Regions from separate parts of the Psychrobacillus sp. FSL K6-1267 genome, predicted to be linked through region 2. Evidence: a T-box and tRNA genes for the amino acid it is inferred to sense, from the RefSeq annotation. Region 2 holds a T-box; the other holds one or more tRNA genes.
What was found. The T-box of region 2 lies ahead of pheS (phenylalanine--tRNA ligase subunit alpha). A T-box ahead of a tRNA ligase gene usually reads a tRNA of that ligase, here a tRNA-Phe.
Positions count from the first base shown of each region.

Region 1: it has a tRNA-Phe gene. The T-box ahead of pheS (phenylalanine--tRNA ligase subunit alpha) is inferred to sense a tRNA for this amino acid. The anticodon was not compared.

Region 1 is NZ_JBBOOR010000001.1:3,264,269-3,279,506, forward strand. It holds gene MHB55_RS16765 (alkaline phosphatase family protein) at 1-67, opposite strand, end outside; gene MHB55_RS16770 (potassium channel family protein) at 268-738, opposite strand; tRNA gene MHB55_RS16775 (tRNA-Leu) at 1,218-1,299, opposite strand; tRNA gene MHB55_RS16780 (tRNA-Cys) at 1,331-1,404, opposite strand; tRNA gene MHB55_RS16785 (tRNA-Gly) at 1,411-1,485, opposite strand; tRNA gene MHB55_RS16790 (tRNA-Gln) at 1,492-1,563, opposite strand; tRNA gene MHB55_RS16795 (tRNA-His) at 1,565-1,640, opposite strand; tRNA gene MHB55_RS16800 (tRNA-His) at 1,676-1,751, opposite strand; tRNA gene MHB55_RS16805 (tRNA-Trp) at 1,777-1,850, opposite strand; tRNA gene MHB55_RS16810 (tRNA-Tyr) at 1,860-1,943, opposite strand; tRNA gene MHB55_RS16815 (tRNA-Thr) at 1,953-2,028, opposite strand; tRNA gene MHB55_RS16820 (tRNA-Phe) at 2,033-2,108, opposite strand; tRNA gene MHB55_RS16825 (tRNA-Asp) at 2,131-2,206, opposite strand; tRNA gene MHB55_RS16830 (tRNA-Met) at 2,210-2,286, opposite strand; tRNA gene MHB55_RS16835 (tRNA-Val) at 2,433-2,508, opposite strand; tRNA gene MHB55_RS16840 (tRNA-Glu) at 2,531-2,605, opposite strand; tRNA gene MHB55_RS16845 (tRNA-Ser) at 2,635-2,726, opposite strand; tRNA gene MHB55_RS16850 (tRNA-Asn) at 2,733-2,807, opposite strand; rRNA gene rrf (5S ribosomal RNA) at 2,816-2,931, opposite strand; rRNA gene MHB55_RS16860 (23S ribosomal RNA) at 3,023-5,950, opposite strand; tRNA gene MHB55_RS16865 (tRNA-Ala) at 6,069-6,144, opposite strand; tRNA gene MHB55_RS16870 (tRNA-Ile) at 6,160-6,236, opposite strand; rRNA gene MHB55_RS16875 (16S ribosomal RNA) at 6,348-7,902, opposite strand; gene MHB55_RS16880 (nucleotidyltransferase-like protein) at 8,373-9,239, opposite strand; gene MHB55_RS16885 (YgzB family protein) at 9,369-9,713, shown strand; gene MHB55_RS16890 (methyl-accepting chemotaxis protein) at 10,222-11,907, shown strand; gene perR (peroxide-responsive transcriptional repressor PerR) at 11,944-12,387, opposite strand; gene MHB55_RS16900 (D-2-hydroxyacid dehydrogenase) at 12,500-13,444, opposite strand; gene bcp (thioredoxin-dependent thiol peroxidase) at 13,449-13,931, opposite strand; gene MHB55_RS16910 (glutamate-1-semialdehyde 2,1-aminomutase) at 14,110-15,238, shown strand, end outside.
Region 2 is NZ_JBBOOR010000001.1:2,625,700-2,640,937, reverse strand. It holds gene MHB55_RS13445 (M42 family metallopeptidase) at 1-928, shown strand, start outside; gene argF (ornithine carbamoyltransferase) at 1,077-2,042, shown strand; gene MHB55_RS13435 (DUF4362 domain-containing protein) at 2,217-2,657, opposite strand; gene MHB55_RS13430 (sigma-70 family RNA polymerase sigma factor) at 2,838-3,362, shown strand; gene MHB55_RS13425 (DUF4179 domain-containing protein) at 3,355-4,665, shown strand; gene MHB55_RS13420 (bile acid:sodium symporter family protein) at 5,171-6,154, opposite strand; gene MHB55_RS13415 (FAD-binding oxidoreductase) at 6,156-7,550, opposite strand; gene MHB55_RS13410 (DUF2441 domain-containing protein) at 7,740-8,330, shown strand; gene MHB55_RS22290 (hypothetical protein) at 8,362-8,424, shown strand; gene sspI (small acid-soluble spore protein SspI) at 8,457-8,666, opposite strand; gene MHB55_RS13400 (TrmH family RNA methyltransferase) at 8,840-9,604, shown strand; T-box leader at 9,660-9,892, shown strand; gene pheS (phenylalanine--tRNA ligase subunit alpha) at 9,940-10,977, shown strand; gene pheT (phenylalanine--tRNA ligase subunit beta) at 10,990-13,401, shown strand; gene MHB55_RS13385 (general stress protein) at 13,522-13,968, opposite strand; gene MHB55_RS13380 (hypothetical protein) at 14,349-14,822, shown strand; gene MHB55_RS13375 (hypothetical protein) at 14,896-15,238, shown strand, end outside.

The DNA.
Region 1 (15,238 bases), 640 kb from region 2:
TACTCAATACAAGGCCTCCGCATATAACAAGCAATAAAGCTAATATGATGAGTATTGTTTTCTTCACTGTAGTCACCTATCTTCCATTCGTAGCTTTAGTATGGTGATTTACAAATGAATACATGCTTGTTTAATGTTAAAAACTCATGTTTAGTCAGAAAGTATGTAAAAATATTCATCGACATCCATTTATATAAATCAAACATAAAAAGAAAACACCTTCACCGGTTGATTTATCTTTATAAGAATCAAAATTGTTCATCCGCTTCAACTACCTTTTTCTCCATCACCGCCATTGCTTTGCTCACCTTCTTTTTCGTTTTTTGTGCTTTCCCCAGGGCTATCTTCCTTTTCACCCAAAGCTCTGATAAAAAATGCGGTTGGCAACAAAAGACCGATGGCTGCTTGTATAAGTGCAAAGAATCGCGCCTTTCCGACAGGTACCAAGTCCCCATAACCTACTGATAATATGGTGACTCCACTGAAATAGAGATAATCCCAAAAATTTTCTCCTCCATCTTTCCCCTCTTCAGTACTAACTCTTACTACATCCCCTTCCATGGACAATAAATAATAAAGAACAGCAAATCCAAAGGTAATGCCAAGCATAGTAAAAAATAGTTTTTGGAATAAAGTTGACTGAAAATAACTTTTCTTATACTTACGACCTGAAAAGAAATAGTATAAGTTTGTTACCATAAATAAAATCGTCAATCCCATTAGTATCGTGGAAAACATACATCTATCCCTCTCTTATCGTCTCTCTAGTTCATTCAGTTTTAGTTGTATGAATTCCTCAATAATGAATATAATTAATGTCGATATGACTATCTTGTCAATCGAATACAAAATATATACAAATTAATTAATATAGGAAACGGAATAGAGATGCATTCTCAATTCATGGATTAAGATATTTGCATGCTAGTGTACATATGTATAATAAAGTATTAATTTAGTAAGTAAGTGATCGTATAGGACATAAAGACATTGAAATGACTCTCAAGGGATTATTCTAATGAAATAAAAGAACTGAGGATAGAAGATGAGAAAGCTTGTGACGTCTGTGTAAGACATAAGTAAAAAAATTAAAATCAATGGAAACTATTAAAAAATAATCATGAATGAGAATATAAAAAAAGCTTACAAAAGCTGCGGTAACAGCATTCATAAGCTTTAGTCAAAATATCAAATTGTAAGTGATATTTCATAATAGATACCGGTGGTCGGGGTCGAACCGACACATCCGAAGATACGGGATTTTGAGTCCCGCGCGTCTGCCAATTCCGCCACACCGGCATAATGAAGGCAGTAAATACTTTTTAAAAATTGGAGGCGGCAACCGGATTTGAACCGGTGATAAAGGTGTTGCAGACCTGTGCCTTACCACTTGGCTATGCCGCCTTAATTTGGAGCGGAAGACGAGGTTCGAACTCGCGACCCCCACCTTGGCAAGGTGGTGTTCTACCACTGAACTACTTCCGCAAAAAACTGGGGTACCTGGATTCGAACCAGGGCATGACGGAATCAAAATCCGTTGCCTTACCGCTTGGCTATACCCCAATGGGGCGACCGATGGGAATTGAACCCACGAATGCCGGAATCACAATCCGGTGCGTTAACCACTTCGCCACGACCGCCACAGAATAAAAAAAAGAGCTAACTAAAAGGAATATGGGGCGACTGATGGGAATTGAACCCACGAATGCCGGAATCACAATCCGGTGCGTTAACCACTTCGCCACAACCGCCATTATTCAAAGTTAACTTATTATTTGGCAGGGGCAGTAGGAATCGAACCCACATCAAAGGTTTTGGAGACCTCTATTCTACCGTTAAACTATGCCCCTATTAAAAACTGGTGGAGGGGGACGGATTCGAACCGCCGAACCCTAAGGAGCGGATTTACAGTCCGCCGCGTTTAGCCACTTCGCTACCCCTCCACTGGTGAGTGGTGCCGGAAAGAGGACTTGAACCCCCAACCTACTGATTACAAGTCAGTTGCTCTACCAATTGAGCTATTCCGGCATAATGGTGGCTCAGGACGGAATCGAACCGCCGACACAAGGATTTTCAGTCCTTTGCTCTACCGACTGAGCTACTGAGCCACATATGTATTTTAAAGATAAATGGCGGTCCCGACCGGGATCGAACCGGCGATCTCCTGCGTGACAGGCAGGCATGTTAACCGCTACACCACGGGACCATTTGGTTGCGGGGACAGGATTTGAACCTGTGACCTTCGGGTTATGAGCCCGACGAGCTACCGAACTGCTCCACCCCGCGACAATAAGAAAGTGTTGAAATTTAAATCAACTACGCAATTAGTGAATTTTACGTCTTCCACGCTACGCTTGCGTCGACGTTAATCGCTTTCTTCGTGAAACGATTTGCTCCACCCCGCGACAATAATAAGTGTTGAAAATTTATAATGGTGGAGGATGACGGGCTCGAACCGCCGACCCTCTGCTTGTAAGGCAGATGCTCTCCCAGCTGAGCTAATCCTCCATAATGCTGGTTTTAATTTAAATGGTGACCCCTACGGGATTCGAACCCGTGTTACCGCCGTGAAAGGGCGGTGTCTTAACCGCTTGACCAAGGGGCCATTATATTTATGTAAAGAAGAAATCTATCTGGCGGAGAGCAAGGGATTTGAACCCTTGAGACAGTGTTACCCGTCTACACGATTTCCAATCGTGCTCCTTCGGCCACTCGGACAGCTCTCCTAGAAATGGCTCCGAAGGTAGGACTCGAACCTACGACCGATCGGTTAACAGCCGATTGCTCTACCACTGAGCTACTTCGGAATAATATCGCCTAGCGACGTCCTACTCTTGCAGGGGGAGACCCCCAACTACCATCGGCGCTGAAGAGCTTAACTTCCGTGTTCGGTATGGGAACGGGTGTGACCTCTTCGCCATCATCACTAGACTTGTCGGCTTTCAATACAAGTTGTATGGAAACCCTACTGAGTTGTTCACTCAAAACTGGATAAAAGACATCATTAATGGAAACAAACAATTTGGTTAAGTCCTCGATCGATTAGTATTCGTCAGCTGCACGTGTCGCCACGCTTCCACCCCGAACCTATCTACCTCATCGTCTTTGAGGGATCTTACTTACTTGCGTAATGGGAAATCTCATCTTGAGGGGGGCTTCGTGCTTAGATGCTTTCAGCACTTATCCCGTCCACACATAGCTACCCAGCGATGCCCTTGGCAGAACAACTGGTACACCAGCGGTGTGTCCATCCCGGTCCTCTCGTACTAAGGACAGCTCCTCTCAAATTTCCTACGCCCACGACGGATAGGGACCGAACTGTCTCACGACGTTCTGAACCCAGCTCGCGTACCGCTTTAATGGGCGAACAGCCCAACCCTTGGGACCGACTACAGCCCCAGGATGCGATGAGCCGACATCGAGGTGCCAAACCTCCCCGTCGATGTGGACTCTTGGGGGAGATAAGCCTGTTATCCCCGGGGTAGCTTTTATCCGTTGAGCGATGGCCCTTCCATGCGGAACCACCGGATCACTAAGCCCGTCTTTCGACCCTGCTCGACTTGTAGGTCTCGCAGTCAAGCTCCCTTCTGCCTTTACACTCTTCGAATGATTTCCAACCATTCTGAGGGAACCTTTGGGCGCCTCCGTTACACTTTAGGAGGCGACCGCCCCAGTCAAACTGCCCGCCTGACACTGTCTCCTACCCGGGTTACGGGTATGGGTTAGAATTTCAATACAACCAGGGTAGTATCCCACCGACGCCTCCTCCGAAGCTGGCGCTCCGGGCTCTAAGGCTCCTACCTATCCTGTACAAGTTGCACCAAAATTCAATATCAAGCTACAGTAAAGCTCCACGGGGTCTTTCCGTCCTGTCGCGGGTAACCTGCATCTTCACAGGTACTATAATTTCACCGAGTCTCTCGTTGAGACAGTGCCCAGATCGTTACGCCTTTCGTGCGGGTCGGAACTTACCCGACAAGGAATTTCGCTACCTTAGGACCGTTATAGTTACGGCCGCCGTTTACTGGGGCTTCAATTCGCACCTTCGCTTGCGCTAAGCACTCCTCTTAACCTTCCAGCACCGGGCAGGCGTCAGCCCCTATACTTCACCTTACGGTTTTGCAGAGACCTGTGTTTTTGCTAAACAGTCGCCTGGGCCTATTCACTGCGGCTCTTCTAGGCTATACACCCAAAAGAGCACCCCTTCTCCCGAAGTTACGGGGTCATTTTGCCGAGTTCCTTAACGAGAGTTCTCTCGCTCACCTTAGGATTCTCTCCTCGACTACCTGTGTCGGTTTGCGGTACGGGCACCTCCCACCTCGTTAGAGGCTTTTCTTGGCAGTGTGAAATCAGGAACTTCGGACTAAGTCCTCGCCATCACAGCTCAATGTTACAGAGTGCGGATTTGCCTACACTCACACCTCACTGCTTGGACGTGCATAACCAACAGCACGCTTACCCTATCCTACTGCGTCCCCCCATCACTCAAACGGTGGGGTGGTGGTACAGGAATATCAACCTGTTGTCCATCGTCTACGCCTATCGGCCTCGACTTAGGTCCCGACTAACCCTGAGCGGACGAGCCTTCCTCAGGAAACCTTAGTCATACGGTGGATGGGATTCTCACCCATCTTTCGCTACTCATACCGGCATTCTCACTTCTAAGCGCTCCACCAGTCCTTCCGGTCTGACTTCAACGCCCTTAGAACGCTCTCCTACCACTGATACCAAAGGTATCAATCCACAGCTTCGGTGATTTGTTTAGCCCCGATACATTTTCGGCGCAGCGTCACTCGACCAGTGAGCTATTACGCACTCTTTAAATGATGGCTGCTTCTAAGCCAACATCCTGGTTGTCTAAGCAACGCCACATCCTTTTCCACTTAACAAATACTTTGGGACCTTAGCTGGTGGTCTGGGCTGTTTCCCTCTTGACTACGGATCTTATCACTCGCAGTCTGACTCCCAAACATAAATCATTGGCATTCGGAGTTTGTCTGAATTCGGTAACCCGGGATGGGCCCCTAGTCCAAACAGTGCTCTACCTCCAAGATTCTAACGTTTGAGGCTAGCCCTAAAGCTATTTCGGAGAGAACCAGCTATCTCCAGGTTCGATTGGAATTTCTCCGCTACCCACACCTCATCCCCGCACTTTTCAACGTGCGTGGGTTCGGACCTCCAGTAAGTGTTACCTTACCTTCATCCTGGACATGGGTAGATCACCTGGTTTCGGGTCTACGACCACATACTCATTCGCCCTATTCAGACTCGCTTTCGCTGCGGCTCCGTCTTCTCAACTTAACCTCGCATGTAATCGTAACTCGCCGGTTCATTCTACAAAAGGCACGCCATCACCCGTTAACGGGCTTTGACTATTTGTAGGCACACGGTTTCAGGGTCTATTTCACTCCCCTTCCGGGGTGCTTTTCACCTTTCCCTCACGGTACTGGTTCACTATCGGTCACTAGGTAGTATTTAGCCTTGGGAGATGGTCCTCCCGGATTCCGACGGAATTTCACGTGTTCCGCCGTACTCAGGATACACTCTGGAGGGAATGAATTTTGGACTACGGGGCTTTTACCCTATCCTGCGGACCTTTCCAGGTCGCTTCATCTAACTCATTCTTTTGTAACTCCGTATAGAGTGTCCTACAACCCCAAGAGGCAAGCCTCTTGGTTTGGGCTCTTCCCGTTTCGCTCGCCGCTACTCAGGGAATCGAATTTTCTTTCTCTTCCTCCAGGTACTTAGATGTTTCAGTTCCCTGGGTGTGTCTCAGATGCGCTATGTATTCACGCAAATGTACTGCCCCATTACGGGCAGTGGGTTTCCCCATTCGGAAATCTCCGGATCGAAGCTCACTTACAGCTCCCCGAAGCATATCGGTGTTAGTGCCGTCCTTCGTCGACTCCTAGTGCCAAGGCATCCACCGTGCGCCCTTATTAACTTAACCTAAAAGTTAAAAGTACTACACTTGCAATCACGTAAGTGATCACAATTTGAATATCTTGCGTTTGTTTCTTTTTTTGATGTCGTTTTATCCAGTTTTCAAAGAACAATTATATTTTTAATGGTGGAGCCTAGCGGGATCGAACCGCTGACCTCCTGCGTGCAAGGCAGGCGCTCTCCCAGCTGAGCTAAGGCCCCGAAATTAAAAAGGTATGGTGGGCCTAAATGGACTCGAACCATCGACCTCACGCTTATCAGGCGTGCGCTCTAACCAGCTGAGCTATAGGCCCTCTTTGAATTTCCATATCTATTAAAAATGTTAATATAAATATGAACATTCAAAACTGAACTGCAAAACGTTAAGATACAGATAAAAATCTGTATTCCGAATATATCCTTAGAAAGGAGGTGATCCAGCCGCACCTTCCGATACGGCTACCTTGTTACGACTTCACCCCAATCATCTGTCCCACCTTCGGCGGCTGGCTCCCAAAAGGGTTACCCCACCGACTTCGGGTGTTACAAACTCTCGTGGTGTGACGGGCGGTGTGTACAAGGCCCGGGAACGTATTCACCGTGGCATGCTGATCCACGATTACTAGCGATTCCGGCTTCATGTAGGCGAGTTGCAGCCTACAATCCGAACTGAGAACGGTTTTATGGGATTAGCTCACCCTCGCGGGGTTGCGACCCTCTGTACCGTCCATTGTAGCACGTGTGTAGCCCAGGTCATAAGGGGCATGATGATTTGACGTCATCCCCACCTTCCTCCGGTTTATCACCGGCAGTCACCTTAGAGTGCCCAACTGAATGCTGGCAACTAAGATCAAGGGTTGCGCTCGTTGCGGGACTTAACCCAACATCTCACGACACGAGCTGACGACAACCATGCACCACCTGTCACCGCTGTCCCCGAAGGGAAAAGCCTATCTCTAGGCCGGTCAGCGGGATGTCAAGACCTGGTAAGGTTCTTCGCGTTGCTTCGAATTAAACCACATGCTCCACCGCTTGTGCGGGCCCCCGTCAATTCCTTTGAGTTTCAGTCTTGCGACCGTACTCCCCAGGCGGAGTGCTTAATGCGTTAGCTGCAGCACTAAGGGGCGGAAACCCCCTAACACTTAGCACTCATCGTTTACGGCGTGGACTACCAGGGTATCTAATCCTGTTTGCTCCCCACGCTTTCGCGCCTCAGCGTCAGTTACAGACCAGAAAGCCGCCTTCGCCACTGGTGTTCCTCCAAATCTCTACGCATTTCACCGCTACACTTGGAATTCCGCTTTCCTCTTCTGCACTCAAGTCCCCCAGTTTCCAATGACCCTCCACGGTTGAGCCGTGGGCTTTCACATCAGACTTAAAGGACCGCCTGCGCGCGCTTTACGCCCAATAATTCCGGACAACGCTTGCCACCTACGTATTACCGCGGCTGCTGGCACGTAGTTAGCCGTGGCTTTCTAATGAGGTACCGTCAAGGTACGAGCAGTTACTCTCGTACTTGTTCTTCCCTCACAACAGAGTTTTACGATCCGAAAACCTTCTTCACTCACGCGGCGTTGCTCCATCAGACTTTCGTCCATTGTGGAAGATTCCCTACTGCTGCCTCCCGTAGGAGTCTGGGCCGTGTCTCAGTCCCAGTGTGGCCGATCACCCTCTCAGGTCGGCTACGCATCGTCGCCTTGGTGAGCCGTTACCTCACCAACTAGCTAATGCGCCGCGGGCCCATCCTGTAGTGACAGCGAGATGCCGTCTTTTAACATTCCCCCATGTGAGGAAATGGATTATTCGGTATTAGCCCCGGTTTCCCGGAGTTATCCCAATCTACAGGGCAGGTTGCCCACGTGTTACTCACCCGTCCGCCGCTAAATCAGAAGAAGCAAGCTTCTTCATCATTCGCTCGACTTGCATGTATTAGGCACGCCGCCAGCGTTCGTCCTGAGCCAGGATCAAACTCTCCATAATAGCTGGCTGGCGATACACAGCGCATTGCGTTGTCAGCTTCGCTTACTCGGTCAGTCACGTACGTTAGTACGCTCCTTTTCTCGCTCACTCGCTTCCTAGCACTGCACTACGTCTCGTCAACCAGAAAAAATAGAACTAGTTTAAAAGCTCATTTTGTTTTGCTGGCATCATCATTAAATGATGTCAAAAATTGTTTTGCGTCAATACAACCGAAGTTGTTTGAAGCTATATGTCTTAACGTTTTGCATGTTCAGTTTTCAATGTTCATTTTTGCGTTGTCGTTTTTTGCGACTTCTCTAATTTATCACCATTCAACTGGCTAGTCAAGAAGTTTTTTAAAAAACTTTTTTTATTAATTTTCTGCTGTTTTTTAATTCGTTTTTGACGACGCTTATTATAATACCGCATATTTAATGTATATGTCAACAAAAAACGAGCATTTTTTTATTTCGTTTTTTGTTGACCTTTTTTTACTCTTTAACTTTGTAGTATCTATGCAGAATATGGCTGCTTTTAGTAGGTTGTTTTTCTATTAGAATTAATCCTTTATCGACCAAGAATTCTATAAATACTTCAAGGTCAACGGAATAGTTTTTTAATTCCTCTTGTTCATGAATCTCTTGTATCGTCCAATACTCTTTAGAAGAAAGTACTTCGATTATATGCCGTGCCCCATCCTTTGTTCTTGAATGAATTAAGAAGTCACTCGCTAAAAATAAAAGTTCTAATCTTTTCTCTAATGTTTCTCCACTCGACACTAACTCATCGTACAATTTATATATAGAAGGATCTAATTGCTTTACTTGCTTCCACACCATAACCTCCGGGTGCATCCCCTTTTCAATAATAGCTAATCTAGCTAGATGATGCAGTGAGTTTACAATATGATTATAAGCATCTAGATAATTTAATTGCTCAAAGAATACTTTAGCTTGCATATAGCTTCTACTAAGCTTTGCAAATTCTATTCCCATTCTTACATTTCGGCCGTTTACCGGGAAATCCTGTAATTCCTTTTTAAGGTTTTCTACATATTCATTTCGATCAAATATTACTCTCCCATTGATCATCCAGCCCACTAACTTAGGATTGGCTCCTACTATAAACCATTTTCTAATTTGTTTTTCCGTAATAATATGCAATGCTGCCTTTTTGTCGTTATACGTATAATGCTTAGTAAAAACCGGAATAGGAGAATCTTTAGTTATAATGAACAATATGGAATCAAAGGTATCAGTAATAGGACTGACTTCTTCTATTTTTTCTATTAATATTATGCCTAATGTATTTGAATCACTGGCTCTTTCTTGATAGATAGGTCTTAACAACGCTTCCAATGTGAAAGCCTCCTTTATTAACTTATGTATTATTCTTCGACAATAATTTGATATTTCCTCTTTAAACTTTAATAACATTCCTTTATAAAAAAATATGTTATAGTGTAGGTATAATTAGGAGGCTAAAAAATGAAACCCTATAAAAACAAAATAAATCGAATTCGTTCCTTTGCTCTTGGTTTAATATTCTTTGGCTTTATTATCATGTACGGGGCTATCTTCTTTAGAGAGAACGCTATCTTAGTAACAATATTTATGACACTTGGGTTACTTTCTATTATTGGAAGTACAGCTGTATATGGATGGATAGGTTTATTATCTACTAAAGCCGTTCAAGTAGTATGCCCCAACTGTGGAAAACACACGAAAGTTTTAGGACGAGTAGATATGTGTATGTATTGCAAAGAACCACTTACATTGGATCCTACTCTTGAAGGTGAAGAATTTGATATTAGCTACAATAGAAAGAAATAATCCCTGCACTTTGCTTTTAAGCAAAGTGCTTTTTTATATTAACATAGTATACTCATATAGAGTGAAATGAAACGAAGTCTTCTTTCTCTACTCTCCATATTGCAAGCATCGCATTATTAGCATCATCATGATAACCAGCACCTCTGTTTCTTAGAAGATATAGAAACTCCTCACTTTTTAAATTAGCCAACACTAATCAATTGGAATGGATATCGACGATTTCTTACTATGTATTGTAAATCAAAATAATTTTCCCCATTTACTCTGCGTACCTTTCCTATTTAGGTTAAATAAAATAGTCTAGGTGGCTTTGAGAACTAATTTCTCCATTTGTTTAGGCAGTCATCGACCTTGTACTATTCCCGTGTTTAATTACCTATACGTATCAATTATTTTTCACTTTATTGTATTGTTTTATTTTTAATAATAAAATTAATCAAAATATTTGTAGTTGACGGATAATTAATACTACTTTAGACTTAAAGCGAAAGAAGTGGAGGGTACCATTATGTCTATTAGAAAAAAACTGAACTTTTCCTTTTTATCTATTTTCTTTTTATTACTTATCACTTTAGGGGTAACATTCCTACAATTACTATCTATTGAAGAAAAATTTGATTATGCATTAGATAATCGTGTACAACAACAGCTCTTAACGGACGATATTCAAACAGAGCTTGGTATGCAAGGACTTTACATAAGAGCTATGATTTTAAATAATACAGATAAGGCAAAGGACTCCTTAGTTATGCATCAAGATTTGTTGAATGAGGCAATTCTAAATTTAGAAAATTTGGCTTCATCAGACACAATGAAGGGCTATTTGAGTGATATCCATAAACATAACGACGCGTTTAACACTGCTGCTACAGAAGCTATGGACGCATTAAACAAGGGAAACAAAGACAGTGCGTTACAAATAGTAAATAATGACGCTCAAATAGCAAATGAAGGTGTTTTAGCCACAGCACTCAAAATAAATGAATATCAAGAAGGTCAATTAAAGGTAATTACAGATGAGACTAAACAGGTAGTCAAAAATACAATTATTTTTAGTCTGGCGATACTTGCTATTAGTATTATGGTCGCTTCTGGAATTTCTATATTTATAAAAAAATCCATTACTATTCCTCTTGTGAAAGTAGCAAGGGCAACTGAGATTATAGCGAATGGTGACTTAACAGCACCTGATATTAATAGCCAAGCAAAGGATGAAATAGGTGATCTAGCTAAATCCTTTAATAAAATGAAATCTAACCTGAAAGATCTAATCATTAGCTTACATGAAAATGCCAATCATTTATCGAGTGTATCTGAGGAGCTTTCTGCTAGCACAGAGGAAGTGACCATTGCGTCTACGGATGTGGCAAATCGTGTGGAAATGACTGCCGAAGGTGCACAAAGCTCTGCAAGATCTGCCAAAGAAAGTGCGACTGCTATGGATGAGACTGCTGCCGGAGTGCAACGTATTGCTGAATCTACCCAAATTTTACATAGCAATGCATCAAACACAATTGAGTTTGCTAGTAAGGGTGAAGAAATATTAAAAACAGCCAAAGAACAAATGCAACTGATTTATGATTCATCTAATGAAACGAATCAGCTTATTAAAAAATTAAGTGAGCAATCCCTTGAAATTGAGAATATCACAAAAGTTATTACAGCTATCTCTGAGCAAACAAACTTACTTGCCTTAAACGCTGCTATTGAAGCTGCTCGAGCAGGAGAACATGGAAAAGGATTTGCAGTAGTTGCCGATGAAGTAAGGAAACTTGCTGAGGAATCTAAACAGTCTGCTAGCCAAATAGTATCCTTAATTATAGAAATTCAAAAGGATACAAAAAATGTGGAAAAATCCGTTTTGGTCGGACTTCAAAATGCTGAAGAAGGTGTGGAAGTAATTAACGAGGCCAATACTTCCTTCCTATCAATTGCTAGCTCCATTGAGCAAGTTACCTACCAGATAGAAGATATTTCAGCTACATCTGAGCAAATCTCAGCAAGTGCTGAAGAAGTTGCAGCATCAGTAGCTGAAATTGCCAGCCATACGATAGAAGCATCCTCCCAGACCGAAATGATCTCTGCTGCTGTAGAGGAACAGACAGCAACCATGCAGGAAATCAACACAGTGGCGCAGGACTTAACAGAAAAAGCAGTGTATTTAGAACAACTTATTGGCCGCTTTAAAATTTAGACAAAATAAAAACCGAGCGAATATACGCTCGGTTTTTTATTGGACTTTAGTTGCTTGTTCCTTACATGTAGGACACGAACCGTAAATCTCCATTCGGTGAGAACTAACATCAAAACCGGTCAAATGAGAGGCAAGATGCTCTACTTCATCTAATCCTGGATAATGGAAGTCAACTATTTTACCGCAAGAATTACAAATCATATGGTAGTGGTCATTTGTGATGAAATCAAAACGACTTGAATTATCGCCATATGTTAATTCCTTTACTAAGCCCGCTTCTCTAAACACACGTAAGTTGTTATAGACAGTAGCAACGCTCATGCTGGGAAATTTACTTTCAAGCGCTTTATATATATCGTCCGCAGTGGGATGTGACATAGATTGAATAATAAATTCCAGAATCGCATGGCGTTGAGGCGTTATACGTACACCGGTTGATTTCAATGTATCCAAAGCGTCTCTTAAATGTACTTCCGTCATCGCTATGCACCTCTCTTTATAATCATTATTAAATGATAAGTTTATAATAAGTATAAAGAAGAAATACTATCGCTGTCAAATTTTTCGACTATTAACATAGTATTAATACACTTTAGTATCCTCGTGAAACGTCTATAACATTTTCAAAATTGCTTTCTTCATTTAAGTAGATAGTTAAATTTCTAGAGAAAATTTCAAGTGCTCTCACCACATATTGAGAGGAGTGACTAGAGATATGTGGGGAGATGATTACATTTGGCATACTCCAAAACGGATGATCACTTTCAAGTGGTTCCTTTGCAAAAACGTCTAATACAGCATAGGCTATACAATTATCCACCAAGGCTTGTTTCAAATCCTGCTCTTTCAATAAGTCCCCACGTCCGTAATTCATAAAAATAGCACTCTCTTTCATAGATTTGAAGTGCTCGTATGTTAACAGTCCTCTCGTTTCTTCAGTGCTAGGAAGTATGGAGATTACTATATCAGCTTTTGGTAATACCTCTTTTAATGACTTGAAGGATACCATCTCATCCATATAAGATGCTGTTTTTCCACTACGATTGCAACCAATTGTGTGTACTCCAAATGCTTGTAACAGTCTTCCTACTTCTCCCCCAATTGCACCCGGCCCTATTATTAATGCTGTTGATCCATAAAGTTCCGATGAGGGAACTCTTTTCGACCATTCTGCCTTTTTCTGATTTTCAGCTATGAGAGGCAGGGACTTTTTAATAGAAAGTATATGAGCCAAAATGGATTCGGCCATAGGTGTTTTATGAATACCTCTCACATTTGTGAGAAGTATGTTCCTTTGGGCTATTTCTTGTAAAGGCATTTTTTCTAAACCTGCTGAGGCAACCATAACCCATTTCAGTTTTTTAGCACCTTCTATATGTGAAGGTTTAAGGTCCTCCCCATACGTCACAAAAACACTAGCTGTTTTAAGTTCATTCTCATTTAAGCCCTTATGGAAGATAAAATCTACTTGGGGAAAGCGATTGATCAAGCTTAATCGCTGCTCCTCCTTCGGTAAAAAGGAAAATAATATTTTCATCTATTTATTCACCAGCTTTTACTAAGGATTTTAATGTATGTAGCACTTCTTCTACGTGATCTTTTACTTTAACCTTTCTCCACTCCTTCACCACTGTCCCAGTTGGATCGATCAAAAAGGTTGTACGTTCAATTCCCATATATTCTTTCCCAAAGTTTTTCTTCAATGCCCATACTCCGTATGCCTCTGAAACTTCATGAGTATCATCGATCAATAAAGAAAAAGGTAGTCCATGCTTTTCTATAAATTTTGTATGTGCCTTCTCACCATCTGCACTTACTCCAAGAATAACTGCATTTAAATCAGAAAAATCTTCATAGGCGTCTCTAAACTCACATGCTTCCGTCGTGCAGCCCGGTGTGGAGTCTTTAGGGTAAAAGTACAAAATGACATACTGCTTTCCAGCAAAGTCTTCCAATGATACGACTTCACCCTTTTCATTTTTTAATGAAAATTTAGGTGCGGCCACTCCTTCTAATTGTTCCATCAAAATCCCTCCTCTAATATTAGTTATATCGTAACGAACTTTATAAGTATGTTCAATTTCTTTAGCCTTTTTCCTCTTATTTGTCTAAAATATTAAAAGTAACCACTATGACTAGAAGTTTTAGGAAAGACAAGTTATAATTTTCATCTTACATACATTCAATAATGGAGGTAGAACATTGAAACATACACAATCTGAACAAATACAGGTACATGCATTAGAACATATCGTTGGAGGAGTAAACAGCCCTTCCCGCTCCTATAAAGCAGTTGGAGGCGGAGCACCTATTGTCATGGAAAGAGCAGAAGGTGCATACTTCTATGATGTAGATGGAAACAAGTATATCGATTACTTAGCAGCCTACGGTCCTATTATAACCGGACACGCTCATCCGCATATTACAGAAGCTATTACAAAGGCGGCCCAAACAGGCTTATTATATGGTACCCCAACAAAGCATGAGGTTACATTCGCTAAAATGCTAAAAGATGCTATACCTTCAATGGATAAAGTGCGCTTTGTTAACTCAGGGACGGAAGCAGTAATGACTACAATACGAGTTGCACGTGCCTATACAGGAAGAACAAAAGTAATGAAATTTGCTGGCTGCTATCACGGGCACTCTGATTTAGTTTTAGTTGCAGCAGGCTCTGGCCCAGCAACTCTTGGAACTCCCGATTCTGCCGGAGTACCTCAATCTATCGCAAAAGAAGTTATAACGATTCCATTCAATGATCCTCAGGCATACAAGGATGCTATGGAAAAGTGGGGTTCTGAATTAGCCTGTATTTTAGTGGAACCTATTGTAGGTAATTTTGGAATGGTGGAGCCTAATGAAGGATTTTTAGCGCTAGTTCACGAAATTGCAAAAGAAAAGGGAGCTCTTGTTATCTATGATGAAGTAATTACAGCATTCCGCTTCCATTATGGAGCTGCATCTACTATGCTTGGCCAAATACCGGACTTAACTGCATTGGGTAAGATTATTGGCGGTGGACTTCCGATTGGTGCATATGGCGGTAAGAAAGAAATTATGGAGCAGGTAGCACCACTTGGACCTGCTTATCAGGCTGGAACAATGGCTGGTAATCCTGCGTCAATGCAAGCAGGAATTGCTTGTTTAGAAGTTCTTCAGGCTCCCGGTTTATATGAAGAGCTAGATAGATTAGGTGCATTGTTAGAGAAAGGAATTTTAGATGCAGCTAAGAAAAATAATATTACAATTACAATCAATCGCATAAAAGGTGCACTTTCCGTTTATTTTACCGATGTAAAGGTTGAAAACTACGAACAGGCAGAAGCTAGTG
Region 2 (15,238 bases):
AGTTGGTGATGCCAATGGCCCAAAAATTATGGTCGCTGGTCATTTAGATGAAGTAGGCTTTATGATATCTAAGATTGATGATAAAGGCTTTTTAAGCTTTCAAACAGTAGGAGGCTGGTGGTCACAAGTAATGCTAGCTCAACGTGTTACGATTGTTACACGTAAGGGAGAAACCATTACAGGTGTTATTGGTTCGAAACCACCGCATATTCTAAGCCCAGAGGCTCGTAAAAAACCAGTTGATATTAAAGAAATGTTCATTGATATTGGTGCATCCTCTAAAGAAGAAGCAATGTCATGGGGAGTAATGCCAGGAGATATGGTCGTTCCATATTTTGAGTTTTCTGTTATGAACAATGAAAAACTATTACTTGCAAAAGCATGGGATAACCGTATTGGCTGTGCCATTGCTATTGATGTCTTAAAAAATTTACAAGGTCAAGATCATCCTAATATCGTTTATGGTGTCGGGAACGTCCAAGAAGAAGTAGGTCTTCGTGGAGCTAAAACGTCTACAGCAAAAATTAACCCTGATATCGGCTTTGCAGTTGATGTGGGTATCGCTGGTGACACTCCTGGAATTTCACCTAAAGAATCTACAAGTAAAATGGGAGACGGCCCACAAATCGTTCTATTCGATGCTTCTATGGTTTCACATAAAGGCTTACGTGATTTTGTAGTGGATACTGCCGAAGAAAATAATATCCCATACCAATTCGAAACAATTGCTGGCGGTGGAACAGATGCGGGATCCATGCACATCTCATTAAACGGGGTACCATGTTTATCGATTGGAGTTGCTACTCGTTATATTCATTCACATGCAGGAATTCTGCATAGAGATGATTATGAGAATACAGTTAAGCTAATTGTGGAAGTTATTAAAAAGCTAGACCGTGATACAGTAAATAATATTACTTTTAACTAATTATAAAAGACTAATGAAGGTTGCAATAGTATTCCTCATTAGTCTTTTTTATGTATAAATAAATGTATATAAATCCACTTGACTTTATAAATATTCATATTTATAATAAAAAATACAGAAGGATACGGAAAAGAAGGGGATTAAATTTATGAAACTATTGGAATGGGTAAATCTGAAAATGGTTGATAGCTTAAAAGGAAAAGACCTTTTAACTCTCTTGGATTACTCAAAAGAGGAAGTGAGTGAATTACTAGAGCTTGCCACAAATTTAAAATCGTTGACGAAAGCAGGGAAATGCCCGCCGCTGTTAGAAGGTAAAACACTTGGGATGATTTTTGAAAAGCATTCTACTCGTACAAGAATTTCTTTTGAAGTAGGAATGAAGCAATTAGGCGGTAATGGTATGTTCATGAATGCACGTGATTTACAAATTGGGCGAGGAGAATCTGTATATGATACTGCTCATGTTTTATCTGGTTATTTAGATGGCATTATGATTCGTGCCAATTCACATGCAATGGTAAGAGAGCTAGCTGAGCATGCGAGTATTCCAGTGATTAATGGATTGACAGATCTTTATCATCCCTGCCAGGCATTAGCGGATATACTTACTGTGCAGGAAGTAAAGGGCTATACGAAGGGACTAAAGATAGCATATGTTGGAGACGGAAACAATGTAGCACATTCCTTAGTTATAGCGGCAGCATACATGGGTATGCATATAGCAGTTGCAACACCGATAGGCTATGAACCGAATAAAGAAATTATGGAAAAGGCCAAGGCTATTGCATTGGATAATGAAGGCTCATTATTTGTATCTAATGATCCCCTAGAAGCAGTAGTGAATGCAGATGTAGTGTATACAGATGTATGGACTTCTATGGGACAGGAGGAAGAAGCTGCTAAGCGCTTAGAGGAATTTAAGGAATATCAGATCAATGATGAGCTTGTAGCAAATGCAAAGCCAGATTATATATTTCTCCATTGCTTACCAGCCCACCGAGAAGAGGAGGTGGCCACATCTGTCATAGATGGACCAAACTCATATATCTTCCAACAGGCAGAAAATCGCTTGCATGCACAAAAAGCCGTACTTGCTTCGTTAATGGCTTAAAAGTATTGAATAAACTGTAACGACAGGGTGTGTCCTACAGTTTATATATATGCGATGTCGCTTATCTAGAAGGATGACTTCATCGCTACATAGGAAGAGTGATTCGGGAGACGCCGAATCACTCTTTATTATTTTTCTTCATTTTAATGATACAAATATAGAGAGGACCATTTGTTAGTGATGGATGACCAGTACGTTCTTGTCATACTCGTCCTGGCAGCCTTCTAGCTCGTAATCCGTTCTCGTTTTGGATAGGACAGTGACTAAGGATGAACAAGATGTTGTCTTCAAGCTACCTGCTCCAAAATGATCTCTTCTTGTATCTAATTTAGAGATAATAACGTTTCCATCGTATGCTAGATCACGAAGTATAGGGTCTCCTTCTGTGGTATAAGTAACTATACGAAGGTTGTCTTTTTGTTCATTATTCAAGTTGCTTAGAAACTCCTCAAATCTATTAAAATTCTGCAAGTCTCCATGTGTATCAACTATGTCCTCTGAACTAGGTGTATAATCTGGCAACGATGGTAGCCGTGATTGAATGACAGACCCCTCTTCTTGACATCCTATCAGTAACATTGCAAAAACAAAAATGAACATTAACTTCTTTTTCATTTCTTAGCTCCTTTTTAGTATTAGTCGGTAACGCTTCCTGAATGTTACATTTATAAAAATAGAGATAATGGTATTACAGTTTCCAATAAAAATTATTAATCGTACATAAAAGTGAAAAATAATGAAACGTTTTACATCCTTGCTTTATCTAACAGTTAGAAAGAAAGGGGGATTACTAAATTGTCGGATATAAAGAAAGTGCAAAAAGCAAAGAAGGGGAATCATAAAGCATTTCAAGAGCTAATTGATGAGGAAAAAGTAAAGCTTTATAAAATGGCTTTCATGTACATGAAAAATGAAGAAGACGTCCTAGATGTTTTTCAAGAAACTGTTTATAAAGCTTTCGTTTCTCTCAAAAATTTAAAAGAGGACGAATACTTTTCAACATGGATAACTCGCATTCTTATAAATACTTCACTTGATCATATTAAAAAGAAAAATAGAGTGGTTCCGATGGACCGAGAGTCGATAGAGCGGAAAGTAAATCCTTATTTCTCTTCAGAGAAGGATATGGATTTATTGGAGGCAGTCATGAAATTAGATGAAAAATATAAAACAGTCTTAGTGCTAAGGTTTTATCAGGACTATTCCATCAAGCAAATAGCGGAAATATTAGAATATCCAGAGGGAACTGTGAAAACAAATGTACATCGAGGTATTAATATTTTACGAGACACATTGAAGGAGGATTGTGTAAATGAGTAAGCAATGGCCAGATTTAAAAAAGGAAATGGATAAAATACATGTGCCACTGGAGAAACTAGATACAATCATAAAAAACACCGTCCAACCTGTCAAAAAGAAAAGATCAATGATAAAGATAGTGTCCTATAGTGCTGTGGGAGCAGCAGTCGCATTAAGTGTGTTTATAGGAACTGCTAGTGTTTCTCCTGCAATGGCCAAAATTGCTTCCCAGGTTCCACTAATTGGTACATTTTTTAATGATGTACAAGATGAAGGTTTACAAATAGCCGGACAGAAGGGTTTAACACAAGTTATCGACCAGTCTACAAAGGATAGTGGAATTACTTTAACAATAAACGAAATTTTTTATGATGGAACAAGACTAGTATTAGGTTACACACAAGAATCATTGTTTGCTATAGGAGAGCTGGAAAGACCAACTATTGAGGTAAACGGAAAAGAAATAAATTTCAGTTCTAGCTCATCTGGAAAATTTATAACTCCACAAAAGTATAAAGGGATGATAGAAATAAATCCAACAGAGGAGCTACCAGAAGAATTTGAGCTTAGCATGAGGATAGATGCTGTTGGTCTAATACCTGGCACTTGGAAGTTCGAATACAATGTAAAACAATCGAATGAAGTAATTGTGATACGCCCTGAAGTAGTGAAGATGATTGATGAAGCAGAAGTCAAAATAAGCTCTCTGAAAATTGGTCCTGCTGGGACAGATCTTGCCGTAAATGTAATGTCAGAGGAGAAAGAAACGAATTTAGAGCCTTATGATATAGAATTCTTTATAGTTGATGATGGTGGAAATATATTGGATCCATTAGGGAAAAATGGTCACGGTGATACTGAAAACGGCATCGTTACTACGCAATTAAGCTATTTCTTTAGCCCACTGAAGGAAGGAACTAAAAAGGTTCGAGTTATTCCTTATATGCTGGAGGACAAATTTGCCCTAGAGAAGGTCATCATACCTTTAAAAGGACAAAAATATCCTTTTACATTAAGTCAAGGGGATTTCGGAGATATTCTTGTTACAGAGATTCAGTCGAATGAGGAGCAGATAACTGTCTATTTTGATATACAAAGTGACTCAATTTACGATAATAGACTTACTAGAAATCCATTATGGCTAGAGGATGATCAGGGGAATAGTTTAGTGCTTGAGGATTCTCCATTCGCGCAAAGGATTGAAGGAAATAGCTTTAAACAAGTTTTCAAAGTAAGTGAACTAGAAAAGGCTCAAATAGTTACTTTCCAATATCCAAAGCCTATCATGTATGAAGAGTATGAAATAGAAGTCCCAGAGCAATAAACATATCTTTTAGTGAAGGAAAAAGTTGGGGAAATCAAAATATAGATCGATTATATTGGAAGAAGAGCAAATAACATGATTTTTGGAGTTAAAAAACTTAAATAGAAAGAGGATGGAAAATAAGTAGAACCATGCGACGTAAAAATGCTGTGAGTTGCTTCTTATAATAATCCCTAACTATAAGGATACTTCATTCTGAATGAATTTCGTTTTGAAAAAAAATTAACTAAAGATATCCTTTTTTATATCTGAAATTATATACAGTTTTCACTTGATATCAAAGAAAATTAAAGTTGTTCGGAGTGAAGGCGGGACCTCCTAGGAGACAAGCGCGTGTGAGAGACTACAGGCTCGCCCCGTGCCCCCGCGAAAGCGTCCGCAGTAGCGGAGAACACCGACTATGTAATAGAAAAGAGTCTCGAAAATTTACTATTCGGTAAATTTTCGGGACTCTTAGATGTCTAAGGTGGGTTTTGTTCCAGCCTCTTCTTTTAGTTGTGTATATTTAAATCTGTGATGGCTTACCTTCTAGAGGAATAGACTCAACCTCAACCTTATCTTGTTTTCCTGCGCTCTTGGACCAAACAGTTGCTATAATTGGTCCTGAAATATTATGCCAAACGGCTCCTAAGGCACTTGGAAGAGCGGCTAGTGGACCTAAATGTGCAGTTGCTAGTGCAACTCCTAAACCAGAGTTTTGCATACCAACTTCTATGGAAATAGCACGACAATCTGATTTAGATAGCTTCATCATTTTTGCAGCATAATAGCCAAGCAATAGCCCAGCTCCGTTATGAAGGAAAACCCCAACAAAAACTAATGGACCAGCCGAAGCAATATTGTCTACATTACCAGCAACTACTGCGGAAACAATGATAATAATAGCTAATACAGAGATCAATGGAACAATATTGGCGCTTTTTTCTACAGCTGTTGGTAGTAATTTTTTTATGAGTAATCCAAGTACGATTGGAACAATAATTACTTGTACAATAGACATAAACATGTCCATGGCATTTACCGGCATCCATTGGCCTGCTAACAGTAATAGAAGAACCGGTGTCATTAAAGGCGCCAAGAGAGTTGAGAACGAAGTCATCGTAATTGAAAGTGGTACATTTCCCTTTGCTAGGTAAACCATTACGTTAGAAGCAGTTCCCCCTGGCACAGAGCCAAGTAAAACCAAACCAGCTGCCAGTTCACTAGGTAACTGTAGTAAGTAAGCTATAGCAAAGGCAGTTAAAGGCATGATTATAAACTGTGCTGCTACACCGATTAGTACTGGCTTGGGATTTGTTAAGATCAGTTTAAAATCAACTGCTCTAAGCGTAAGTCCCATTCCAAACATTACTATTCCAAGTAGGATAGTTATATAGCCGCCAAAAGGTAGGAATGCTTCTGGTATTAAGAAAGCTATTACTGCTATTAAAATAACCCAGATGGCAAAATACTTTCCGGCAAAGCTACTGATTTTTTCTAAAATTTTCATATTACCCACCGTCACTTTCAAGTTTTACTATTTTATTTGGGTTTAAAATATTTAGCGGATCGAGAGCAACTTTAATTTTTTCCATAATTCGAAGAGCCTCGCCATGTTCTGCCGCCTGATACTTTTGTTTTCCGACACCTACCCCATGCTCACCAGTGCAAGTTCCTTTTCGTTCGAGAGCATAAAGAACAATCTTTTCATTATAGTTCTGTGCCTTCAGTACCTCCTCGGGATTATTCATATCAATCATGAGCAGAGCATGAAAATTTCCGTCTCCGACATGACCAGTAAGTCCTCCTGTTAATCCGATAGCATCGAGCTCCTGACGAGCAAATATAACCGCATCGGCCAATTCTGAAATAGGAACACACACATCTGTAACCATCATTTTCTTACCGACGTTTCCGTGAATATAAGCATAAGCTAAATTATGCCTAGCATCCCAAAGCTTTGTTCGTGCGGTATTATCTGTTTCAAATTGAATATCATCACAGCCATGGTCTTTTACAATTTCTTGGGTAAACTCGACATCTTGAGTGAGTCCAGCTTCATTGCCGTGGAATTCTAAAAACAACGTAGGCTTTTCAGCATAATCAGTTTCACTAAAATGATTAACTTGACGAATCGAGCTCTCATCCACAAGTTCTACACGTGCGATGGGAATACCCGCCTGTAATATTGAAGTTACAGCTTCAACTGCATTTTTGACCGTAGGAAAGGTTGCTCTAGCAGCAGTTGTAAATTCAGGAATGCCATACACCTTTAAAGTTAGTTCTGTAAAGCATCCTAAAGTGCCCTCTGATCCAACGAATAATCCGTTCAAATGAAAACCAGAAGCAGATTTAGCTGCCAAATTACCTGTATGCATGATTGTTCCATCAGCAAGCACTACCTCTAAATCTCTTACTTGATCTCTCATTACTCCATATTTGACGGTGGTAGTTCCGCTAGCATTAGTCGCAGCCATGCCCCCAAGAGTTGCATCTGCACCAGGGTCAACAGAGAAGAACAGGCCATATTTTTTTAATTCTTTGTTAAGCTGCGTTCTCGTAACACCTGGTTGGACCTTCACCAGTAAATCGTTTTCTCTTATCTCTAAAATTTTGTCCATCAATGAAAAGTCAATGGTAATACCATTTTCGTAGGGTATGACATGACCCTCTAAACTTGTTCCACGTCCAAAAGGTACTACTGGAACTTTAAGTCTACTAGCAGTCTTCATAATATTACTAACGTCTGTTGCGCTTCTAGGGAAAACGACAACGTCTGGTAAACTTATAGAGTGATAGGATTCATCTTTCCCATGTAATTCTCTAATAGTTTGATTGATGGAAATCTGGTCTTGCTCTAGATGTTCACTCAATGCTTCTACAATATTTTCCACCATAATGTTCATACACTTCGCCTCTTTGCTATAATTTAAATATAATATCTTTTGAAACTTTTCTAATTATTCAAACTCATAGAGTAATTATATACAGTATATCGGAGAAATCAAGGATAATTTTCGCAAAAGTTAAATTAATTTAGTGGTTTAGTGAATTAAAATAACTAGTTTTATATTTTATTAAATAAGGAGAATATTATGATAGAAAATGGACTAATTGTTTATCATATTGTTACGAGGAAAAAGATGAAGGTAGGACAGATAATTAATTTTGAAGAGAATCAAAGGAATACTTTGTATAGGTTCTTTTTTGAAAGAGAGCATTTAAATTCTAAAGGTGAGGATTTTATAAAAATTTTTCAGAACCAATTTACGGATGAAGGGTTGAAATTAACTAAAGAAGATTCAGAAGTAGGACGTCAATATTTTGACCAAACAACTAGAGCAATACGAGAAACGGTAGCAGAAATGGTGAGATTAGAAGAATACCCGGATTACCCTTCTAGACTTTCTTGTTTATATGCGACGAAAAACTTTGAGGATGCTTTAAAATGGGTGGAAATATTTAATTCCTATAATCGGCAGGTTTTACAACTTGTTAGCTTAAGAGTTTTTGGTAAATCCTTTGAGGGAGATGCTAGCCTTTTGCCAAAGGAGGATGGAGCCTCGTTTTCAAGAAAAATTGAACAAGCAAGAGATTACTGGAAGGGAAACGTAAAAAGTGAATTACCTGAGCTGTTAGTAGACGGAAAAATTGAAGTGATAGAGATTATAAAAGAGTATACATGATGGGGATAAGGTGAAAATTTGGTACGACACTATGGACCAAAGTTTGCCTAGCTCTGGTCATGGAACTAATATTGAATTAATAAATAGACCGTAGACTAAGTCTACGGTCTGAACAATTACTTAAACTTATTGAGCAAATGCAGTAGAAACATTATTTAGCATTGCTTGTTTGCTCGATTCATCAGCAGTTTTCCACCATTTTTCAAAAATTACGCCAAGACCAGGTAGTAAATGTTCTTCTCCTCGGTTAATCGCATCTTCCACGACTTCTTTAATATCTGTAGCGGAATTTCCTTTTAGGTTTGCTGCTATTGCTTCTCGAATTTGAAAATCCATTTTCATCACTCCTTTTCTTTATCTTTCCCAATGTCTTGCCACGTATACATGATTTTGATAAATTCGTGGAAGATAAATATGAAGTAATAGATTAACGTGATATAATTTTTTTACAAAAGAAAAGATGCTGTATTATTTTTTGTGCGGTATATAAGAAAAAGGCGGTACATAACATGAAACGAATTGAATCTCCACAAAATTCCTTAGTTAAACATTGGAAGAAATTACTTAGTGTTCGAAAAGAGCGAGACAAAACAGGAGAATTTATCATTGAAGGATATCATTTAGTCGAGGAAGCAATTAAACAAAAAGAAAATGTTTTAACTATTATGCTAAGTGATACTAGTGAAATTCCTGTAACATGGGACGTTGATAATCTGGAAATCGTTGAGATTAATGATGTTATCAAAAAAGAGCTTGCCGAAACAGAGCATACTCAAGGGATTTTTGCACATTGTAAACAAAGTACAGCTAAGTTAGATGAACAGGGAAGTTGGAAAAGGCTGTTATTGATTGATGCGGTTCAAGACCCTGGAAATATTGGTACGATGATTCGTACAGCCGACGCTGCTGGAATAGACGCAGTCATTCTTGGCAAAGGATCAGCAGATGCTTATAATTCCAAAACACTACGATCTGCACAAGGCTCTCATTTTCATATACCTATTTTAAAAGGTGAATTAAGCTATTGGGTGGACCAGCTGAAAGACAAAAATGTAAAAGTATATGGAACAGCATTTGAAAACTCTACTCCGTTCCATGAAGTAGAGAAAAGTGATGCGTTTGCATTGATAGTAGGAAACGAAGGAAGCGGTATTCAAGCGGATTTGTTGGAACAAACCGACCAAAATATTATTGTCCCTTTGTTTGGTCAAGCAGAATCATTAAATGTTGCAGTGGCAACGGGAATTCTTCTTTATGGACTTACTTTGAGATAAATGCCCTTGATGAAATGTTTAAAAGTCCGTATAATAGATAATAATTTAATAAATAAGAAAAGCTGTCATCGGGAAAAGTATATATGAGAATTCGAATGTAGGGATTTTACGCCTTGACTGGAAGCGTAGATGAAGATTTCATATAGAAGTTCACCCCGTTAGCTGCCACCGGGACCAGTATTTACTGTAAAGGTGTGCCGGTGTAGAGCCGTTAGTCGAATTGAGTGATTGCACGTTTTTTTGTGCAATAATCAGGGTGGTACCGCGAAAATAGTCCTCGTCCCTTTTATAGGGGCGAGGATTTTTTATTTTGTCAATTAGGAGGGATTTTTAAAATGGAAGCACAACTTCAACAGTTGAAAGAAGAAGCTCTACAAAAAATTGAAGCTTCACAAAACACAAAAGAATTAAATGACGTGCGAGTTGCATATTTAGGGAAAAAGGGCCCAATCACGGATTTATTAAAGGGAATGGGTAAACTTCCAGCCGAGGAGCGTCCGAAGATGGGGGCACTTGTCAATGTAGTACGAGAGGAAGTAACTAATGTATTAGAAGCCCGTATGACCTTATTACAGGAGCAAGCGATTCAAGAGCAGCTAGAGAAAGAATCTATTGATGTAACTTTACCTGGTCGTCCAGTGAAAACCGGGAATCATCATCCACTTACTCGCGTTGTCGAGGAGATTGAAGATCTATTTTTAAGCATGGGCTATGAAATTGCAGAAGGTCCTGAGGTTGAAAAGGATTACTATAATTTCGAAGCTTTAAACTTACCTAAAGGTCATCCAGCTCGTGATATGCAGGATTCCTTCTACATTTCAGAGGATATTTTGTTACGTACGCATACATCTCCAGTGCAAGCGCGCACAATGGAGGCAAAAGAAGGTCAACCGATTAAAATTATTTGTCCTGGTAAGGTGTATCGTCGTGATAATGATGATGCGACACATTCACACCAATTTACTCAAATTGAAGGTCTAGTAATCGGTGAGAATATCCGTATGAGTGATTTAAAAGGTACATTATCTTTATTCGCGAAGAAGATGTTCGGAGAGGATCGCGAAATTCGTTTGCGTCCAAGTTTCTTCCCATTCACAGAACCATCTGTAGAGATGGATATCTCTTGCTTTAAGTGTGGAGGTAGCGGCTGTAACGTATGTAAGAAGACTGGCTGGATTGAAATACTAGGAGCAGGTATGGTTCATCCTAACGTCCTTGAGATGGCTGGCTATGATTCTAAAAAGCTTTCTGGTTTTGCATTTGGTATGGGGCCAGAGCGTATTGCAATGTTGAAATATGGAGTGGAAGATATTCGTCATTTCTATACAAATGATGTGCGTTTCTTATCGCAATTCCACCGAACAGAAGTGTAAGGAGGAAATGACATGTTAGTATCGACGAAATGGTTATCAGAATATGTAAACACACAAGGATTGAATCCAAAGGATTTAGGAGAAAAAATCACACGCTCAGGTATTGAGGTAGATGCAGTAATTGATCGCTCTCAAGGCATGACAAATGTTGTAGTTGGATATGTAAAAGAAAAGGTGAAACATCCGGAAGCTGATAAGTTAAACATCTGTCAGGTAGATGTAGGAGATGAAATCACTCAAATCATTTGTGGTGCTCCTAACGTAGACGCTGGTCAGAAAGTAATCGTTGCTCGTCCTGGTGCAGTGCTACCAGGTGGCATTAAGATTAAGAAAGCAAAGCTACGTGGAGAAGTATCTAACGGTATGATCTGTTCTCTTCAGGAGCTAGGTATAGAAGGCCGCCTTGTCTCAAAAGCATATGCAGAAGGGATTTATGTTCTTCCTGAAACAGCTGTACCAGGTGAAAGCGCACTTCCATTATTAGGCCTGGACGATATAGTGTTAGAACTAGGTTTAACACCAAACCGTTCTGACGCACTAAGTATGCTAGGAGTAGCTTATGAAGTAGGAGCAATTCTTTCTGAAGATATGAAATACCCAGAAGCGGCCTATACAGAAAGCATTGAAAAAGCAGAAGACTATATAAAGCTTCGTGTGGATGCAATAGAAGAAAATCCTTTGTACATTGCGAAGGTTGTAAAAAACGTACAAGTAAAAGAGTCACCACTATGGCTACAAAATCGTCTAATGGCAGCTGGTGTCCGTCCTCATAACAATGTCGTAGATATTACAAACTACGTGTTAATGGAATACGGCCAACCACTTCATGCATTTGACTATGATCGCCTTGCTACAAAGGAAATCGTTGTTCGCCTAGCAAATGAAGAAGAAAAAATTGTTACACTTGATGATCAAGAGCGTACACTTAAATCTAATCATTTAGTTATTACTAATGGTAAAGAACCAGTTGCTCTTGCTGGAGTTATGGGTGGCGCTAATTCAGAGGTTCATGATGGTACAACAACAGTAGTTATCGAGTCTGCGTACTTTACAGCAAGTTCTGTTCGCCAATCTTCTAAAGATCATAATTTACGTAGTGACGCGAGTGCCCGCTATGAAAAAGGTGTCGATCCTAACAGAGTTGTTTTAGCAGCTGAACGTGCAGCTAGCCTATTAGCAGAACTTGCTGGTGGAGAGGTGTTAGCTGGTTCTGTAGTTGTAGATAAGTTAGATAAATCTCCTGCTGAGGTAATCGTATCTCCTGATTTCATCAACAGTCGCTTAGGAATGAAAATTTCTCTAGAAGATATGACATCTATATTAACTCGTTTGAAGTTTGATTTCCAAGTAGCTAATGGATATTTGTATATTAAAGCTCCGACACGTCGCCAGGACATTAAAATCCCAGAGGATATTGTAGAAGAAATCGCTCGTATGTATGGCTATGATGAAATCCCAATGACATTACCAGTGGAAGAATCGAAGCCTGGTGGTTTAACTTCCTACCAAGCAAAACGTCGCCAAGTGCGAGGATTTATGGAAGGTGCAGGACTTTATCAAGCAATCACTTATTCATTAACTTCAAAAGAAATGGCTCAAAAGTTTGCATTAGAATCTGCTCCAGTGACAGAATTATTAATGCCAATGAGTGAGGAACGCAGCACGTTACGTCAAAGCTTAATCCCACATTTGTTGGAAGCTGTAACGTATAACACTGCTCGCCAAGCCGATACAGTTGCATTATATGAAATTGGCTCTGTATTCTTAGGGGAAACGGAATCTGGTCTTCCTCAAGAGCAAGAGCATTTAGCAGGAGTTATTGCTGGTAAATGGGTAGAGCATAGCTGGCAAGGTGAGAAGAAGAGCGTAGATTTCTTCGTGCTTAAAGGAATTGTGGAAGGTTTGATGGATCTCCTTGGACACACTGAGGATTTAACATTTGTACGTACAGTTGTTGAAGGTATGCATCCAGGAAGAACTGCATCCATTCAATTAGCAGGTGTAGAAATAGGTATTATCGGACAATTACACCCAGCAGAACAAAAAGCCCGCGACTTAAAAGAAACGTATGTGTTCGAATTGAATTTAGTAAAAGTATTAAATAAAGAAGTAGAAACATTATATTATGCACCAGTTTCTAAATTCCCATCTATTACTCGGGATATTGCAATAGTAGTGGAACGTGAAAAAGCTGCTGGAGAGCTCCAAGCGATTATCCAGCAATCAGGCGGAAAACTGTTGAAGGCTGTGCATCTCTTCGATTTATATGAAGGCGAAAAAATGGAACCAGGCAAAAAATCAATTGCATTCTCTCTAACATACTTCGATCCGGAACGAACACTGACTGACGAAGAAGTAGTCAATGCTCACAACAAAGTTCTAAAAGCACTTGCTGAACAAGCAGGAGCAGAGCTAAGAGGATGATTGAATAAAAGAAAAAGGAGCAGCCCTTAAATTGGTGCTGCTCCTTTTTATAGCTATGTGAAGGGGAACAGTGATGTACTTAAACTAACACAGTAGTTAAGCTGACCATTCAATCGACCCTTACGTTTGTGGGTTTTTGGGGTGAAGAAATACCAGGACTTTTCCATCCTGAGCATCATTAGAATATCGCTCTGCTTCATCATCCGGGACTCCGATTTCCATAAGAGCATGTTTTAATCCACCAGCACCAGAGTTGGCCCCTACGACTGCGCCTCCAATTGTTGTAATGATAGGACCTGCAGCCAACACAGCGCCAAATCCGGGAATCAATACTGTAGATAACCCTGCTATAACTCCCGCTATGCCAATTGCTCCTCCAGTTAAAGCTCCCGCAATGGCTCCATCTTTAGTGGAGGGTTTTACTTCCTGTGTAATTTCAGAAAGTTCCTTTGTATTTTTAGCAATAATTGAAATTTCATCAGTTGTATAACCTTTATCTTTTAAATCTTTAACAACTTCAGCTGCTTGTTGTTCGTTTTCGTATACGCCAATAACATGATTCTCCATAAAAAATTACCTCCTGTTTGCTTTAACTAATATTCTTTACCCTTTCTTTAGTTTTTCTAGACATATTTCCACTTTCCATAATTGGGTAAATGATTCTATAATTAAATTACTGCATTAATTTCATAGGAAATACATTAAGATGAGTTAGCTTGCTCCTTCTTCATTAGGTGACTAAACCCTGCAATGATCACTGGTATCAAAAAATATTATTTAAATCATCCCTTTTTTATTTCACTGGCCTGTTGCGTTGTTTTAGTTATTTTCTTCTCTATCTCTATAGTTATTTAATAATCAGTTAAGGTAATGTATGGCAGGCACTATCCTTCCGTTTTATGATAATCATCGCTTAATAAATTTAGAAAAAACAAAGAGGTCATAGTATGAATTCGTTTAAACCAAGCAAGCCAATAAAAGCAATACCCAACATAAAAGAAATTTTGAATAAACAGCTTATTCTTTCGAAGTCTTTAACACAAAGTGAAGCAGATAATTTTCTTCCGAAGCAATGGTTTTGTAGTCTAGATATTGGGGAGTGGGAAGAGGTAGAAATATTTGTTCAAGGGGATACAGAAGATCCTTCAGAAGAATTTATTGAACTGGCAGGGGAAATATTCTCTCAGTTGCCTCAGCACATTAACCGTGCATTAAATTATTTGAAGATATTCTTTCCAACTCATGAGATAGAAGACTATTATCTAGCTACCATATCCTTTGGAAGGATGATCAATTTTGATGATCATCTGTTTTCAGGATTTACAGTAGCCTTTTATAGCGAACGTCCACATGAATTTCAGTATAAGGTAAAATTGAAAAAAGATGGTTGGCCGATTGGCTTTGAAGGTGGACCATTATAAATTAATGATGCAGATTACATATTCTTTAAGATTAAATGAATATGAATATTAAAATAAGGAGGTTGTGTAGAAAATGGGTTTTTTTAACCGTCTTTTTAGGAAAATAGAAGATGTTAATAAGGGAGAGACAGCTGTTTCTGAATTGGAATCTGAGTTTTACATAGAGTCGACTGTAGAAGATGCAATGGAATATTGGGTGGAAATGGCACAGAATATTATTGTAAACACGGTTAAAGCAACTAATAATACTGTAGAACGTGCCTTTGTATTGGTGGATTTAGGTGAACAACCATCCTTCGACATTTTTTATCAAATAGATGGCGGTTTAGTTATGTGGGATCAACTTGACAGTCAATCTATTAAAGAAAAAATTGAAAACGAATTACTACCTCAAGCATCAAATGTTGCCACTGCTG